4 regions of the Bariatricus sp. HCP28S3_F11 genome follow, and region 2 is predicted to be linked to each of the others. Evidence: predicted binding sites of a transcription regulator. Region 2 holds the regulator's gene; each other region holds the start of a gene.
The links. The regulator Rex, encoded in region 2, represses fermentation and respiration genes when NADH is low (regulators of the CRP and FNR family bind a similar motif). The targets are predictions, from matches to a motif close to ATTGTTAANTANTTAACAAT.

Region 1: gap (type I glyceraldehyde-3-phosphate dehydrogenase) is a predicted target of Rex. The motif match lies at 2,068-2,087, and genes of this name have one in related genera.
Region 3: rsxC (electron transport complex subunit RsxC) is a predicted target of Rex. The motif match lies at 2,416-2,435, and genes of this name have one in related genera.
Region 4: ACTNBR_RS08885 (iron-sulfur cluster assembly scaffold protein) is a predicted target of Rex. The motif match lies at 1,288-1,307, and genes of this name have one in related genera.

What each region holds. Positions count from the first base shown of each region.
Region 1 is NZ_JBQHUC010000001.1:211,652-215,687, forward strand. It holds gene nifU (Fe-S cluster assembly scaffold protein NifU) at 1-25, shown strand, start outside; gene mnmA (tRNA 2-thiouridine(34) synthase MnmA) at 61-1,158, shown strand; gene ACTNBR_RS01040 (histidinol-phosphatase HisJ family protein) at 1,191-1,994, shown strand; gene gap (type I glyceraldehyde-3-phosphate dehydrogenase) at 2,156-3,169, shown strand; gene ACTNBR_RS01050 (phosphoglycerate kinase) at 3,283-4,036, shown strand, end outside.
Region 2 is NZ_JBQHUC010000008.1:12,077-16,112, reverse strand. It holds gene ACTNBR_RS05615 (NAD(P)H-hydrate dehydratase) at 1-1,007, opposite strand, end outside; gene ACTNBR_RS05610 (redox-sensing transcriptional repressor Rex) at 1,105-1,755, opposite strand; gene ACTNBR_RS05605 (ABC-F family ATP-binding cassette domain-containing protein) at 1,899-3,824, shown strand; gene ACTNBR_RS05600 (NADP-dependent isocitrate dehydrogenase) at 3,868-4,036, opposite strand, start outside.
Region 3 is NZ_JBQHUC010000001.1:118,320-122,355, reverse strand. It holds gene ACTNBR_RS00555 (RnfABCDGE type electron transport complex subunit D) at 1-953, opposite strand, end outside; gene rsxC (electron transport complex subunit RsxC) at 984-2,303, opposite strand; gene rpsA (30S ribosomal protein S1) at 2,515-3,603, opposite strand; gene ispH (4-hydroxy-3-methylbut-2-enyl diphosphate reductase) at 3,584-4,036, opposite strand, start outside.
Region 4 is NZ_JBQHUC010000015.1:65,086-69,121, forward strand. It holds gene ACTNBR_RS08880 (GNAT family N-acetyltransferase) at 1-1,241, shown strand, start outside; gene ACTNBR_RS08885 (iron-sulfur cluster assembly scaffold protein) at 1,352-2,044, shown strand; gene ACTNBR_RS08890 (GGGtGRT protein) at 2,120-3,130, shown strand; gene ACTNBR_RS08895 (hypothetical protein) at 3,274-3,426, shown strand; gene ACTNBR_RS08900 (ECF transporter S component) at 3,583-4,036, opposite strand, start outside.

The DNA.
Region 1 (4,036 bases), on a different contig from region 2:
AGAGGACGAGGAAGAAGAGTACTAGTATACTAGAACTAGACTTTGCCGCGGAGAAGAAGGATGGAGAAAAAGAAAGTTGTTGTTGGAATGTCCGGCGGTGTGGATTCTTCCGTTGCTGCCTACCTGCTAAAGGAACAGGGATATGATGTGATCGGTGTCACAATGCAGATCTGGCAGGATGAAGAAGAAACGGTGCAGGAGGAAAACGGTGGATGCTGTGGCCTCAGTGCAGTGGAAGACGCGCGCCGGGTAGCTGCCGCACTGGATATTCCGTACTATGTGATGAATTTTAAGAAAGAATTTCAGAAATATGTCATTGACTATTTTATGGATGAGTATCTGAACGGACGGACTCCGAATCCGTGTATTGCGTGCAACCGGTATGTGAAATGGGAAGCACTTCTTACGCGAAGTATGGAAATCGGTGCTGATTATATTGCGACAGGGCATTACGCAAGAATCGATGTACTTCCAAACGGAAGATATGCGATTAAGCATTCGGCAACCAGAATGAAGGACCAGACATATGCACTTTACAATCTGACACAGGATCAGCTGAAACGGACTCTGATGCCGGTGGGAGAGTATTCCAAGGAAGAGATCCGTGCTATTGCAGAGAAGATCCATCTCAAAGTGGCCAGTAAACCGGACAGTCAGGATATCTGCTTTGTACCGGACGGGGATTACGCGGAATTTATCCGAAGAGAAAGCAAAAAAGAAGTACCCGAGGGGAATTTTGTCAGTACCGACGGGAAAATCCTTGGAAGACATAAAGGAATTACACATTATACCGTCGGACAGCGCAAGGGCCTGGGCCTCTCTCTCGGACACCCCGCATTTGTTCTGGAGATTCGACCGGAAACGAACGAAGTCGTAATAGGAACGAATGAAGAATCCATGACACGGTTCGTGAAGGCAAATCGTCTGAACTTTATGGCAGTTGAAGATATCGAAGGCGAGATGCGTGCATTTGGCAAAATACGATACAATCATAAAGGTGCACCGTGTACGGTCAAAAGAACGGGTGAAGATGAAATCCTTTGCACATTTGACGAACCGGTAAGGGCGGTGACGCCGGGGCAGGCATTGGTTCTTTATGACGGAGATTACGTGCTGGGAGGCGGAACGATCATTACAGACAGAAACACATCCCTGTAGTACAAGACGGCATCGTTCCGGAAAGGAGAAAAATGTGCAGCGACTCACATATGCATACACGCTTTTCGGGGGATTCCGAAGCAGACCCGGAGAGCATGATTCTTGCGTCCATATCGAAAGGACTCGAAAGTATCTGCATCACAGACCATGAAGATATGGACTATGTCTGTGAAGGAATCGAATTTATATTTGGCAGAGAAGAATATTTCCGCACATTTTCAGAGCTTCGGGAAAAATATAAGGATCAGATCGATCTGCGAATCGGTGTGGAAATCGGACTTCAGCCGCATCTCCCGGAAAGAATTCACTCTTTCCTGAAAGGATATTCTTTTGATTATGTGATCGGATCCGTACATGTGATTCGGGGAAAGGATCCATATTACAGAGACTTCTTTGATGGGCGGACGGATAGGGAAGCATATCGGGAAGTGCTGGATGAGACGCTGACCGATATCAGCTGTTGTCCGGATTTTGATACGCTGGGGCACCTGGATTACTCCGTGCGCTACGGTACACATAGAGAAGAAGAGTATTCCTACCAGGCATTCTCGGATCAGATCGACGAAATCCTGCGTTTTCTGATCGAACATGGAAAGGGGCTTGAATTGAATACGGCTGGACTTAAGTATGGTCTTCCCTTTGCACACCCACATCCGGATATCCTGAAACGTTACCGGGAACTGGGAGGCGAGATCGTGACGATCGGCTCAGATGCCCACAGGGAAGAGCATATCGCTTATGGATTTGACAAGGTTTCCGGGATCCTCGAAGACTGCGGATTTCGATATTATGCAGAGTTTAAAAATAGGGAGCCGGTTTTCAGGAGAATTAAATAAAAAATGGAAAACAGCCCACAAAAATGCAAAAGACACTTGAATTTTTGTTCGGGATTTAGTACAATAAAACATGGTTGATGAATCTTTAACAATGTTAATCATTTATCATTTCTGTAGCTGTAACAAACAGTAATACAATTAAACTTTAGGAGGACTAAATCATGGCAGTAAAAGTAGCAATCAATGGATTTGGACGTATCGGACGTCTTGCGTTCAGACAAATGTTCGGAGCAGAAGGATATGAGATCGTTGCAATCAACGACCTTACATCTCCTAAAATGTTAGCTCACTTATTAAAATACGATTCTACTCAGGGAAAATACGCATTAGCTGATACTGTAACAGCTGGCGAAGATTCTATCACTGTTGATGGAAAAGAAATCAAAATCTACGCTGAAGCTAAAGCTGAAAACCTTCCATGGGGAGAACTTGATGTAGATGTAGTTCTTGAATGTACAGGATTCTACACATCTAAAGCAAAAGCAGAAGCACATATCACAGCAGGTGCTAAGAATGTTATCATCTCAGCTCCGGCAGGAAATGACCTTCCGACTATCGTTTACAATGTAAACCATGAAAAGATTACAAAAGATGATCATATCATTTCAGCAGCTTCTTGTACAACAAACTGTCTGGCACCGATGGCTAAGGCACTGAACGATCTTGCACCGATCAAATCTGGTATCATGTGTACAATCCATGCTTACACAGGTGATCAGATGACTCTTGACGGACCGCAGAGAAAAGGCGATCTCAGAAGATCTCGTGCAGCAGCATGCAACATCGTTCCAAACAGCACAGGAGCAGCTAAAGCTATTGGTTTAGTAATTCCTGAATTAAATGGAAAATTAATCGGATCTGCTCAGCGTGTTCCGACCCCGACAGGTTCTACTACAATCCTTACAGCAGTTGTTGAAGGAAATGTAACTGTAGATCAGATCAATGCAGCTATGAAAGCAGCTTCTAACGAATCTTTCGGATACAATACAGATGAAATCGTTTCAAGCGATATCGTTGGTATGACATATGGTTCATTATTCGATGCTACACAGACAATGGCTATGCCGCTTGACAACGGAACTACAGAAGTTCAGGTTGTTTCTTGGTATGACAATGAAAATTCTTACACAAGCCAGATGGTAAGAACAATCAAACACTTCGGAACATTACTGTAAGCCGGATGTTTGGCAATTGAATCTGACGGATTATTTCCAGAATAGACTCACAAAGGGTCCGGTCTTATTTGGGACCGGACCTTATTTTTTAAGAAATTAAGGAGGCATATGACATGCTTAACAAAAAATCAGTAGATGACATTAATGTTAAGGGCAAAAGAGTCCTTGTAAGATGCGATTTTAACGTACCGCTCATCGATGGAAAGATCACAGACGAGAACCGTCTTGTCGCAGCACTTCCGACCATCAAGAAATTGATCGCTGACGGCGGAAAGATCATTCTTTGCTCTCATCTTGGAAAACCGAAGGGAGAACCGAAACCGGAATTATCTCTTGCGCCGGTAGCTGTAAGACTTTCTGAACTTCTTGGACAGGAAGTAAAATTCGCTGCAGATCCAGAAGTAGTAGGACCGAACGCGAGAGCTGCAGTAGAAGCTATGAAAGACGGCGATGTGATCCTTCTTGAAAATACACGTTACAGAATTGAAGAGACAAAGAACGGCGAAGCATTCTCCAAAGAACTCGCTTCTCTTTGTGATGTATTTGTAAACGATGCATTTGGTACTGCTCATCGTGCACACTGCTCTAACGTAGGTGTTACTCAGTTTGTTGATACAGCAGTTGTAGGATACTTAATGCAGAAAGAAATCGATTTCCTTGGAAACGCAGTCAACAATCCGGAAAGACCGTTTGTTGCTATTCTTGGCGGAGCAAAAGTTTCCAGCAAGATCTCTGTAATTGAGAACCTGCTTGAAAAAGTTGATACACTGATTATCGGTGGTGGTATGTCTTACACATTCAGCAAAGCTCAGGGCGGATCTGTTGGTAATTCTCTTCTGGAAGAAGATTATTGTGAATATGCTCTGA
Region 2 (4,036 bases):
AGCGTCATTTTAAAAAGTCTCCGCGAATACTCTGAAATTCCAAGTCCGCATCCGATGCAGACCACATCTGCCCATTGAAGCAGATCTGGAAGTTCCCGGAAACAATCTAAGGCCATCTCATCATAAGTCGTGATAATAGCTTCCGGCAGAAGCTGCTGAAGAATCTGTCTGTTGGATTCTTCCGTGTATATCCGTACAAGGCCTGCGCCTACCATGTACGCCGCATGGGCACTTAAGTACGCTGCCCCCGACATTCCCCTACTTCCGGCAATAAGAAGAACCCTTCCATAGCTTCCTTTATTGGAATCCGGCTTTCTCTCCGGCATCCTGGAAATCACATCCTGTTTTTCCAGCATAAAATAAAGATCGTCCCGGTTTTCAAAGCCCGGATCCGTAATGCCGATATCCTTTACCAGTACTTTCCCCGCATACTCGGAACCCGGAAAGAAAACCTGACCTGCCTTAGCGTATGCAAACGTGACTGTCAAATCAGCCCGGAACGCACATCCCAGTACTTCCCCGGTGTCAGCGGAAATTCCGGACGGAGTATCAATCGCAACTTTGTATCCCTGATACCGGTTCATTTGTTCAATCACATTCTGGTAATGTCCTTCGATATTTCGGCAAAGCCCGATTCCAAATACGGCATCTATAATAACACTATATTCCTTCTCCGGTAAAGTGTTTCCTACAGACACGCCCAGATTTTCCAGAATATGCATCTGCTGCTTCGTTTCTTCACTCCTGGATTCCAATTTTCCGGCAAAACACACATCGACCCTTTTTCCTTCTTCGGCAAGCAGTCTTGCCACCGCGAATCCGTCTCCACCGTTGTTGCCGGAGCCGCATACCACCAGTGCATAGGACAGATCAATCTGCTCTTCTTTCATTGCAGCCATACACTGAAGCGCCGCACGTTCCATCAGTACCAGCGAAGGAATCCCGATCTCATGGATCATTCTTCCGTCCGCCGCTTTCATCTGTTTAGCCGTCAATATATATTTCATATTCTCACCTTCCAATACGCAATAAAGAGCCCCGCAGCCGGAACTCTTCTCTCATTACGCCGATTCAGGCAAAATGTGTGTAACACATTCTGTCGAATTATGAATTATCTGTATGTTCCATATTATAACGTGTTATATTGTATGAAAGTCTCATCAGACTCTCCGATAAATGCACGTTCTCAACAATAATATTATCCGGAAGATTCAAATCTGTATGTGCAAAATTCCAGATCGCCCGCACACCATTATCAACCAGAACATTCGCAACATCTATGGCTCTTGTCTTCGGAATCGCAAGTACTCCGATTTCAATATCATTCTTCTGAATAAAATCACTCAGTTCATCCATCATCCGGATCTCCACACCGCGGATCGTAATTCCCACAAGTCGTGGATTCACGTCAAATAATCCTTTTAATACAAAACCTCTTTTTTCAAATGCTGCATAATTAGCCAGTGCCTGTCCAAGATTACCGGCACCGATAATGACCATGTTATGTTGGTTGTCCAGTCCCAGAATTTTCCCTATTTCCGTATATAAGTATTTTACATTATACCCGTATCCCTGTTGTCCAAATCCACCAAAATTATTAAGGTCCTGACGAATCTGGGATGCAGTTACTTTCATTCTCTTGCTCAAATCGTTGGAGGATATTCGTTCCACACCGTGTTCCAGCAATTCGCCAAGATAACGATAGTATCTCGGAAGTCTTCTGATTACTGCCTGAGATATTTCTCTTTCTTCCACCTGACATCCACCTTCCATTCTTATTCTAAATTTCATTATATAAAAATGACATAAAAAAGTCAAACTTAATAGTTGTTTTTTATTGTATTTCCGATATAATGAGGTAGACAGTACCTATTTCTACAGTATAAGGAGGTTTGAAAATGATACTGGCATGCCACAATTTAACGAAATCCTTTGGGGAGCAGGTTATTGTGAATAAAGGCTCCTTTCATATAGAAGACCGTGAGAAAGCGGCGCTGGTCGGTCTGAACGGCGCCGGGAAATCCACAATTTTGAAAATGATCGTCGGTGAATTGAATAGTGATGACGGTGATGTAATTCTTACCAAAGGAAAAACAATGGGCTATCTTGCCCAGCACCAGGACCTGATGAGCGGGAATACCATTTACGAAGAAGTCCGCACCGCCAAATCTGAGATTATCGAAATGGAACGTCAGATTCGTGCACTGGAACTGGAAATCAGTACGCTGACCGGTGACGCACTTCAGATGAAACTTGACACTTATCATAGACTTACCGCTGCATTTGAACGTGCTGACGGCTATTCTTATAAAAGCGAACTGGTCGGTGTTCTTAAAGGCCTTGGGTTTACTGAGGATGAATTTCAGAAACCGGTGGACGCCCTTTCCGGCGGCCAGAAGACACGTGTTTCCCTCGGCAAACTTCTGCTGACGAAACCGGATATTTTACTGCTGGATGAGCCTACCAATCACTTGGATATGAATTCAATCGCATGGCTTGAGAACTACCTGCTGAATTACTCCGGTGCAGTGCTCATCGTCTCCCACGACCGTTATTTTTTGAATCGTGTCGTAACGAAAGTGCTGGAGATTGAAAGCGGTACACTGATGACATATATGGGAAATTATTCAGATTATGCCCAGAAGAAACAGCAGCTCAGAGACGCAAGGCTGAAAGAATATCTGAATCAGCAACGGGAAATCAAGCATCAGGAGGCAGTCATCGAAAAGCTTCGTTCCTTCAATCGGGAGAAATCAATCCGACGTGCGGAAAGCCGGGAAAAGCTGTTAAACAAAATCACACCTGTTGAAAAACCGGTTGAGCTGAATACCGATATTCATTTAAGCCTGGAGCCTTCCTGTGTGAGCGGGAACGACGTGCTTCGCGTTGAAGGCCTTGGAAAATCATTTGCTCCCCAGGTCCTTTTTCAGGATGTCAGCTTCGAGATTAAGCGAGGTGAACATGTAGCCATCGTAGGCGATAACGGAACAGGGAAAACGACACTGCTTAAGATTTTGAACAATGTGATCGCGGCGGATTCGGGAAGCTTTACACTGGGAACCAATGTACATATCGGTTACTACGATCAGGAACATCACGTACTTCACATGGAAAAAACGATCTTTGAAGAGATCTCCGATGATTATCCGACACTTACGAATACACAGATCCGGAATGTTCTAGCTGCATTTTTATTCACAGGCGATGATGTATTTAAGATGATCGGTGATTTGAGCGGCGGAGAACGCGGACGAGTATCTCTTGCAAAGCTGATGCTCTCCGAGGCGAACTTCCTGATTTTGGACGAGCCTACGAACCACCTGGACATCGCTTCGAAAGAAATTTTGGAAAATGCATTGAATGAGTACACCGGAACCGTACTTTATGTGTCCCATGACCGTTATTTCATCAACCAGACAGCCACGCGTATTCTTGACCTGGTGAACCATACTTTTGTAAATTATATTGGAAACTACGATTACTATCTCGAAAAGAAAGAGGAACTCACGACGGCATACGCCGGTGGCAATATTTCAGACAAGCAATCTACGAATGAAGGCACTTCTTCAATGTCCCAGTCCAAAATGAGCTGGCAGGAACAGAAAGAAGAACAAGCAAGAATCCGGAAGCGTCAGAACGAACTGAAAAAGACGGAAGAACGCATTACCCGGCTGGAAGAACGAAACCAGGAGATCGATACGCTTCTTATGCAGGAAGAAATCTATACCAATTCCGTCCGGTGTCAGGAACTGGCAAAGGAAAAGGCTGCAAATGAAGAAGAGCTGGAAGAGCTCTATGAAAAATGGGAAGAGCTGGCTGAATAACTGTTAAAAACGCGCCTTATCGGCGCGTTTTTCCTGTTTTTATTTACAATCTCTCAGCGATCGCTTTGATAAAATCTTCGCTGTTCAATACAGTCGGATTTGGAAGCGTCGTGATCAGTGCAAGATCTTTAGTCATATTTCCGCTTTCAATTGTATCGATCGTTGCCTTTTCCAGCTTATCGGCAAAATCCATCAGCTCCTGATTTCCATCC
Region 3 (4,036 bases), on a different contig from region 2:
CCGAATGGTTTTGGAAGAGTAACTCTTTCGATCAGCGGAACCAAAAGGTTACTGAAGATGATCGCGTAGGATACGCCCTCTGCGGACCCTCCGAACAAACGGAAGATTCCGGTCAGAACCCCAAGAATGATTCCATATACGATCTGTCCCTTCTTCGTAATCGGCGATGTCACGTAATCGGTTGCCATGAACCACGCTCCAAGCATCAGACCGCCGCCGCAGAGCTGTGCTGTCATGTAAGGAATGTTGAAAAATCCGATTCCATCAACAAATCCGCCGAAAATTCCAATGAATAATGCAAATGTCACGATATAAGTTCCCGGAATACGAAGATCGATAATTCCCATAAGAATCAGAATAATCGCGCCAATCATAATTGCGATCACAGAAGTCTCACCGATCGTTCCTCCGATCTTTCCAAGGAGCATATCCATGCTGTTCACTCCTGCCAGTGCACTGTTGCCTGCTTCCACATTTGCGCGGATAGCCGCAAGCGGTGTGGCACCTGAAATCCCGTCATATGTAAAGGATGTCATTCTGCCGGTAAAAGAAATCAGCAGGAAACATCTTGCAGCAAGTGCCGGGTTCATAAAGTTCTGTCCCAGTCCTCCAAACAGCTGCTTTACGACCAGGATTGCAAATACGCTTCCGAGAACTCCCATCCAAAGTGGTGCTGTCGGCGGAAGGTTCAGTGCAAGCAGAAGTCCTGTGACAACTGCACTGAAATCTTTGATCGTGATCGGTTTGTGCATTAGTTTCTCATAAATATATTCCGTAAGTACTGCTGCTGCTGTCGTCACGATCACAACAAGCCATGCATGTGTGTCACGGAAATTATAGATTCCAAAGGCGGTCGCCGGCAGAAGTGCGATTGCAACCCACATCATAATATTACTGGTCGTCGCTTTGGAACGAATATGTGGTGAAGATGAAATTTTCAATTGTTCACTCACTTTTGTTCACCTCTTCCTCTCTGTACTGTTCTATTTTTTCTTTTTATTTGCAAGTGCAGTCTTTCTCATGGAGCCGATTGCCTGCTTCAGATGGCGCTTTGCCGGACAGACATAACTGCATGAACCACATTCCACACATTCCAGTCCGTTCATCTTGACAAATCCTGCTTCATCATGACGTTCTGCAAGATCCGCAAGTCTGGACGGTATGATTCGGCTTGGGCAGGCCTCCACACATCTTCCGCAGTTGATACATGCGGTCGCCGTACTTGCAGATACTTCGTCTTTGGAAAGACAGAGAATAGAAGACGATGTTTTCGTAATCGGTGTGTCAAGCGTATACATGGCAAATCCCATCATCGGTCCGCCGGAAATCACCTTTTCGCATCCTTCCTTCAATCCGCCTGCTGCTTCTACCAATTCTCTCTGATTGGTACCAAAAAGGACTTTATAATTTCCCGGATTTGCAACGCCGTCACCACTCACGGTCACAACACGCTCCATAGACGGGATTCCCTTCACAACCGCGTTGTAAATACTGATGACAGTTTCTACATTATCCACCACACATCCTGCGTCGGCCGGGAGCATCGTAGAGTTGATGGCGCGTCCAGTGGTTGCATAGATCAGCTGACGCTCTGCACCCTGCGGATATTTTGTCATCAATGTCTTTACTTCCATACGCGGTTCGTCTTTAACCAGTTCTTTGAGTTTTGCGATACAATCCGGTTTGTTATCTTCCACACCAAAAATACCTTTTGCATTGTCAAACAACTTGAGAATAACTTTCATGCCTTCTACCAGAAGTTCCGGAGTCTCCATCATCCTTCTGTAGTCTGCCGTGATATACGGTTCACATTCTGCACAGTTCGCTATGATGTAATCGATCTTCTCCGGTTCTTTCGGTGAGAGCTTCACACGGGTCGGGAATCCGGCCCCACCCATACCTACAATACCGGCATTCGCGATCATATTCAGAATCTCTTCTTTTGTCAGTTCTGAAAGTGGTTTTACAGGAGGATATTCCACCTCTTCATACTGACCATCATTTTCAATTACAATGCAATTCACTTTTGCACCGGTCGGGTTCACATGCGGCTCAATTGCTTTTACAGTTCCCGACACGGACGCATAAATCGGCGCAGATACAAATCCACCCGCTTCGGCAATCATCTGCCCTTTCAGGACATGATCGCCTTTTTTGACAACCGGGCTTGCCGGCGCCCCGATGTGTTGGGAAAGCGGATACACAAGATCGCCTTTCGGCAACAGTTCTACAATTTCCTTGTCCTTTGCAAAGCTTTTGCCGTCATTCGGATGAACTCCGCCTTTAAATGTCAAAAGTCCCATAATCAATTTCCTTCCTTCCTTATTTCTCCTTGTTGACTTGCTCTAACTATACCGAAAACTCAAGAACAATTCCAGTAAAATGCACAAATTTATTGTACATTTTGAGAAACATCTTGATGTTTTTTTAACATTTTATAGACGCAAAAAGAGACTGTTTCCAGTCTCTTTTTGTATAAAAATCCCATCATATTCACTTGAATTTTCTAAAATTCTATTCTTCAACCGGTGCTTCCGCTGCCTGCACTTCTGCATTCTCCAGTGCTTTCATGCTAAGGCTGATCTTCTTCTCAGCTTCATTCAAATCTACAACCTTAGCTGTAATCTCCTGACCAACAGAAAGAACATCAGACGGCTTCTCAACATGTGCTCTGGAAATCTGAGATACGTGAAGTAATGCATCTACACCAGGTGCCAGCTCTACAAATGCACCGAAATCAGTCATTCTTGCCACTTTTCCTGTCACTTCTTTACCTACAGCATAATCTTCTGCTGCGTTTGCCCACGGATTGGTCTCCGGGAACTTCAGGCTGAGTGCGATCTTTGTATCGCGAATATCTTTCACAAGTACTTTCAGAGTCTCACCTACTGTAAATACTTTCTTCGGATTCTCAACTCTTCCCCATGACATTTCAGAAATATGAAGCAGTCCGTCCACTCCGCCGAGATCGATAAATGCGCCGAAGTCTGTCACGTTTTTAACAGTACCCTCAACCGTATCGCCAACTTTCAGCTTTGCAAAGAGCTCTTTCTGCTTCTCAGCCTTCTCTGCTACGAGCAATTGTCTTCTATCACCGATGATACGATTTCTTCTCGGATTGAACTCGCTGATCACAAACTCAATCTCCTGATCCTGATACTTTGATAAATCTTTCTCATAAGTATCTGACACAAGACTTGCAGGAATAAATACTCTTGCTTCATCTACAACAACACTTAATCCGCCGCCAAGGATCTGTGTAACGGTTGCTTTCAGAACTTCTTTGTTCTCGAATGCTTCTTTTAATCTTTCATTGCCCTTCTCAGCTGCAAGTCTCTTGTATGTAAGAAGAACCTGTCCTTCTCCATCATTTACTTTCAGCACTTTTACAGTCATTGTGTCTCCAACAGATACAACTGTTGTAAGGTCTAATCCTGACTCATTCGTGTATTCACTTCTGGTGATGATACCGTCGGCCTTGTATCCGATATTCAGAATAATCTCGTCCGGTTTCACATCGATTACAGTGCCATCTACAACCTCTCCATTATGAATTGTTTTAAATGATTCTTCTAACATTTGTTCAAAAGTTAATTCTGACATTATTTTGAACCTCCTCAATTATATTGTTGGGCGTGGATGCCCCTGCTGTAATACCTACTGTTTCCACGGACCTTAATTGATTCGTATCCAAATCGCCAAGTGTCTGTATATAGTACGTATTGTTACATGCTTTTTTGCATATTTCAAATAGCTTTTGGGTATTGGAACTATGCTTGTCACCAATTACAATCATAGCATCCACCTCTTCCGCAATGCTCCTGGCTTCTGTCTGACGCTCCTTCGTAGCATTGCAAATCGTATTTAAAACACTTATATCATAACCCTTTTCTGAAATAATTTCAACTAAATCTTTGAATTTATTGTAATTAAATGTCGTTTGTGCCACTACACAGACTTTCTGTCTACATGGTATCGCATTCCCACAAGAATTCAGCGAAAATTTTTGTGCTTCCTCCGCATTCTGAATCACGCT
Region 4 (4,036 bases), on a different contig from region 2:
GACAGGAGCTCTGCGGAGTCGGTGCTGTGCAGACTGACGGGCACATTGCGCTTCTGTTTGTCGGGAAGAACTGGCAGAGACGGGGAATCGGAAGGCTGCTCTTTGTTGCCCTGCAGCAGTTCTGTATTGTGGCATTTGGAATAACGAAGATGACGGTTCATGCGGCGCCTCAGGCCGAAGGCTTTTACAGGCGGCTTGGATTCCATGAAGTGGCTCCGGAGCAGGTGAAAAACCAAGTCCGTTACGTTCCGATGGAAAGAGCGATGAGTGCGGAAGAAATCCGGCTTCAGAAAAAAGCAAAACGCAGAGGAAAATTCCTGATGCTGGCTATCCTGGCTCTTGTGGTACTTCTGGGAATAGGTGTCGGAACGACAGCGTATAGAGTATTTACGATGGTTCAGGATGGAATTATGGATGGCGGAGGAATGAAAAATCCATTCCTAAGCGATGGGGGGCAAACGGATCAAACGGAGAAAGAGACGAAAAAAGAGACCGGGGAAGGAATTGATGGAATCGAATGTTACCAGGCGGAGAACCTGCCCTACACGATTACGGAGGAGTCTTATTCTTATGAATCCTCGAAAAGTGAGGGAAGCATCACATCCCAGTTCGATGTGAAGTATCCGCAGATCCAGGGGCTGGAAGGAGAACAGATTGCGAAGGTCAATGAGGAACTGAAAAACTGTGCGATGAGTACGGTCAATGCGCTGTATCTTAAGGCCAGCGATGATATGAAAGCGGCGGTGATGAAAGAAGACTCTCCGATCCTCGCAAGTAAGGTGACTTATCGTGTGACATACGCGGGAGAAGATTTTATCAGCGTAGTCTTCTCGGATGATTATTATGCAGGAAACAAAAATGCAAGATATCAGGATCTAAGAACGAGAAACATCCGCCTGTCAGACGGAAAAATCTATGAAACGAGTGAAATCATCAATGTAGATACGGAATTTATAAAAGAATGGAAGAAACGGATGAAAGAAGAAGCACCGAATTCGATCGTAGTAGATGCGCTGAAGACGTCACAGTATCGGAAAATCCTGAGCGGAGAGATCCTTGATAACCGTTATTATGACAATTTCTTCGTGAACAAGGACGGTATTGAAATCGGTATGACCTATCATTATCGGGATGATGAACAGCAGAAGGAAGAGCGTGGCTGGATCACCGCACCATTTACAATGGAGGAGATAAAAGCCTACAAAACAGACAGTGATTTTTGGAATCTTTGTACAAACTAATGATTGACGAATGTCGAAAATTATGCGAAAATAAAGACATATATGGGGTGTTAAAAATATGTCAAACACACTATAGGAAGAAATCATTTACATTTGAAAGGAGTTTTAACATGATTTATTCACATGAAGTAGAAATGATGTGTCCGGTAGCTCAGGGTGCAAATCACGGACCGGCTCCGATTCCGGAAGAAGCGAAATGGGTTAAAGCAAAAGAAGTAAAGGATATTTCTGGTCTGACACACGGAATTGGCTGGTGTGCACCGCAGCAGGGAGCATGCAAACTGACTTTGAATGTTAAAGATGGTATTATCCAGGAAGCACTGGTTGAGACGATCGGATGTTCAGGAATGACTCATTCCGCAGCTATGGCATCTGAAATTCTTCCGGGCAAGACAATTCTGGAAGCACTGAATACAGACCTTGTATGTGATGCTATCAATACAGCAATGAGAGAGTTATTCTTACAGATCGTTTACGGAAGAACTCAGAGTGCATTCTCTGAAGACGGACTTCCGATCGGCGCAGGTCTGGAAGACCTTGGTAAAGGACTTCGTTCTCAGGTTGGTACAATGTATGGAACACTTGCAAAAGGTCCTCGTTATCTTGAAATGGCAGAAGGATATGTTACAGGTATCGCACTGGACGAGCATGATGAGATCATCGGTTACAAATTCGTAAGCCTTGGCAAATTCACAGATTTCATCAAAGGCGGAGACGAACCAAACGTAGCATGGGAGAAAGCTCAGGGACAGTATGGTCGTGTAGCTGACGCTGTTAAGATCATCGACCCACGTAAAGCTTAATCATTAGTGTCGCCTTAAGAATTGGTGCCGCTTGTACATATCAGGTAACTTAAAATAAATCAGGAGGACAAGTAAATGGCTTTATTTGAATCATATGAAAGAAGAATTGATAAAATCAATGAAGTATTAAACAGCTATGGCATTGCTTCTTTGGAAGAAGCAGAAAAGATTACAAAGGATGCCGGACTTGATGTTTATAATCAGGTTAAGGCTATTCAGCCGATCTGTTTTGAAAATGCATGCTGGGCATATATCACAGGTGCAGCAATCGCAATTAAGAAAAATGTTGACACAGCAGCAGAAGCTGCAGCAGCAATCGGTGAAGGCCTTCAGGCTTTCTGCATCCCGGGTTCTGTAGCAGACCAGAGAAAAGTAGGTCTTGGACACGGTAACCTTGGAAAGATGCTTCTGGAAGAAGATACAGACTGCTTCGCATTCCTTGCTGGTCATGAATCATTCGCAGCAGCTGAAGGCGCAATCGGTATCGCTGAAAAAGCAAACAAAGTTCGTAAAAAACCGCTTCGTGTTATCCTGAACGGTCTCGGAAAAGACGCTGCAAAGATCATTTCCAGAATTAACGGATTCACATACGTTCAGACAGAATACGATTATTATACAGGAGAACTGAAAGAAGTTCAGAGAATCGCTTACTCTGACGGACTTCGTTCTAAAGTAAACTGCTACGGAGCAAACGATGTACGTGAAGGTGTTGCAATCATGCACAAAGAAGGCGTAGACGTTTCTATCACAGGTAACTCTACAAACCCGACACGTTTCCAGCATCCGGTTGCAGGTACATACAAGAAAGAATGTATCGAACAGGGCAAGAAATATTTCTCAGTTGCTTCAGGCGGCGGTACAGGACGTACCCTTCACCCGGACAACATGGCAGCAGGACCGGCTTCCTATGGTATGACGGATACACTCGGACGTATGCACTCTGACGCACAGTTCGCAGGATCTTCTTCCGTACCGGCTCATGTAGAAATGATGGGACTTATCGGTGCGGGAAATAACCCGATGGTTGGTATGACGGTAGCAGTTGCAGTTTCTATCGAAGAAGCTAAGAAGGCTGGGCGTTTTTAAGCGGTTTTAGCACAATTTCATAAAATATAATATTAGACACGTCATAAGAACAAAAAGCTCTGTGACGTGTCTATTTTTTTTCACCTTAAAATATAGGCTCACGTCATATGACGTGTTCAATCTGTAGAATGGAGGTGAATATCATGAAAAAACAGACGGTAGAGTTTGCAGTAGTGACTAAAAATGGTGTCGTTACTCAGATAGGGCGTTCAGTAATTTATCAGCCTGAGATTAAATTTAAAGGCGGTACTGTAAAATGGGTAGATGATTCTAAGCATATGAAGAAGCATCAATAGGAGGGTTATGTGTATAACATGATAGAAACGGTCAGAATATACAGTTCTAATTCTGGCTACTAACATATTTATTGATGTTGGCGCGTCAATAGATAGAAGTAATAAATAGAACATACATAACAAATCTGAGGATACAGAATGATTTGAATCCTGTAATTAACTGATTCTCCCATATACTTTTTTCACAGGCTGATATAATATTGCAATTGCAATAACCATAAATACAGCATTGATGACAGTTGCTGGAATTGAGATTACAGAGCCTGCAATTGCAGCTGCGAGTCCATTTCCCAGGATCATCATCTTTACAGTACCCATGACCAGCTCGATCAGAACATTCATACATCCGTAGATGACTGCACTGATAATTGCACCTGTGTATTCTTTTTTCTTATCGCCGTTCGCTTTTTTCTTAAGAGAAGCAAATATCACTCCGATGATCAGACATTTGACAACTGTTTCGATAAATACCTGAGGAACATCCTGCATATATCCATTTAGGATATCAAAGATGATAAGTCCAAGCGTTCCCGATACAGCGCCTTTTTTACCGTTCTGCAGAAGAACACCCATCACTACGAAAACATGACCAAAATGTACAAAGGGTGTG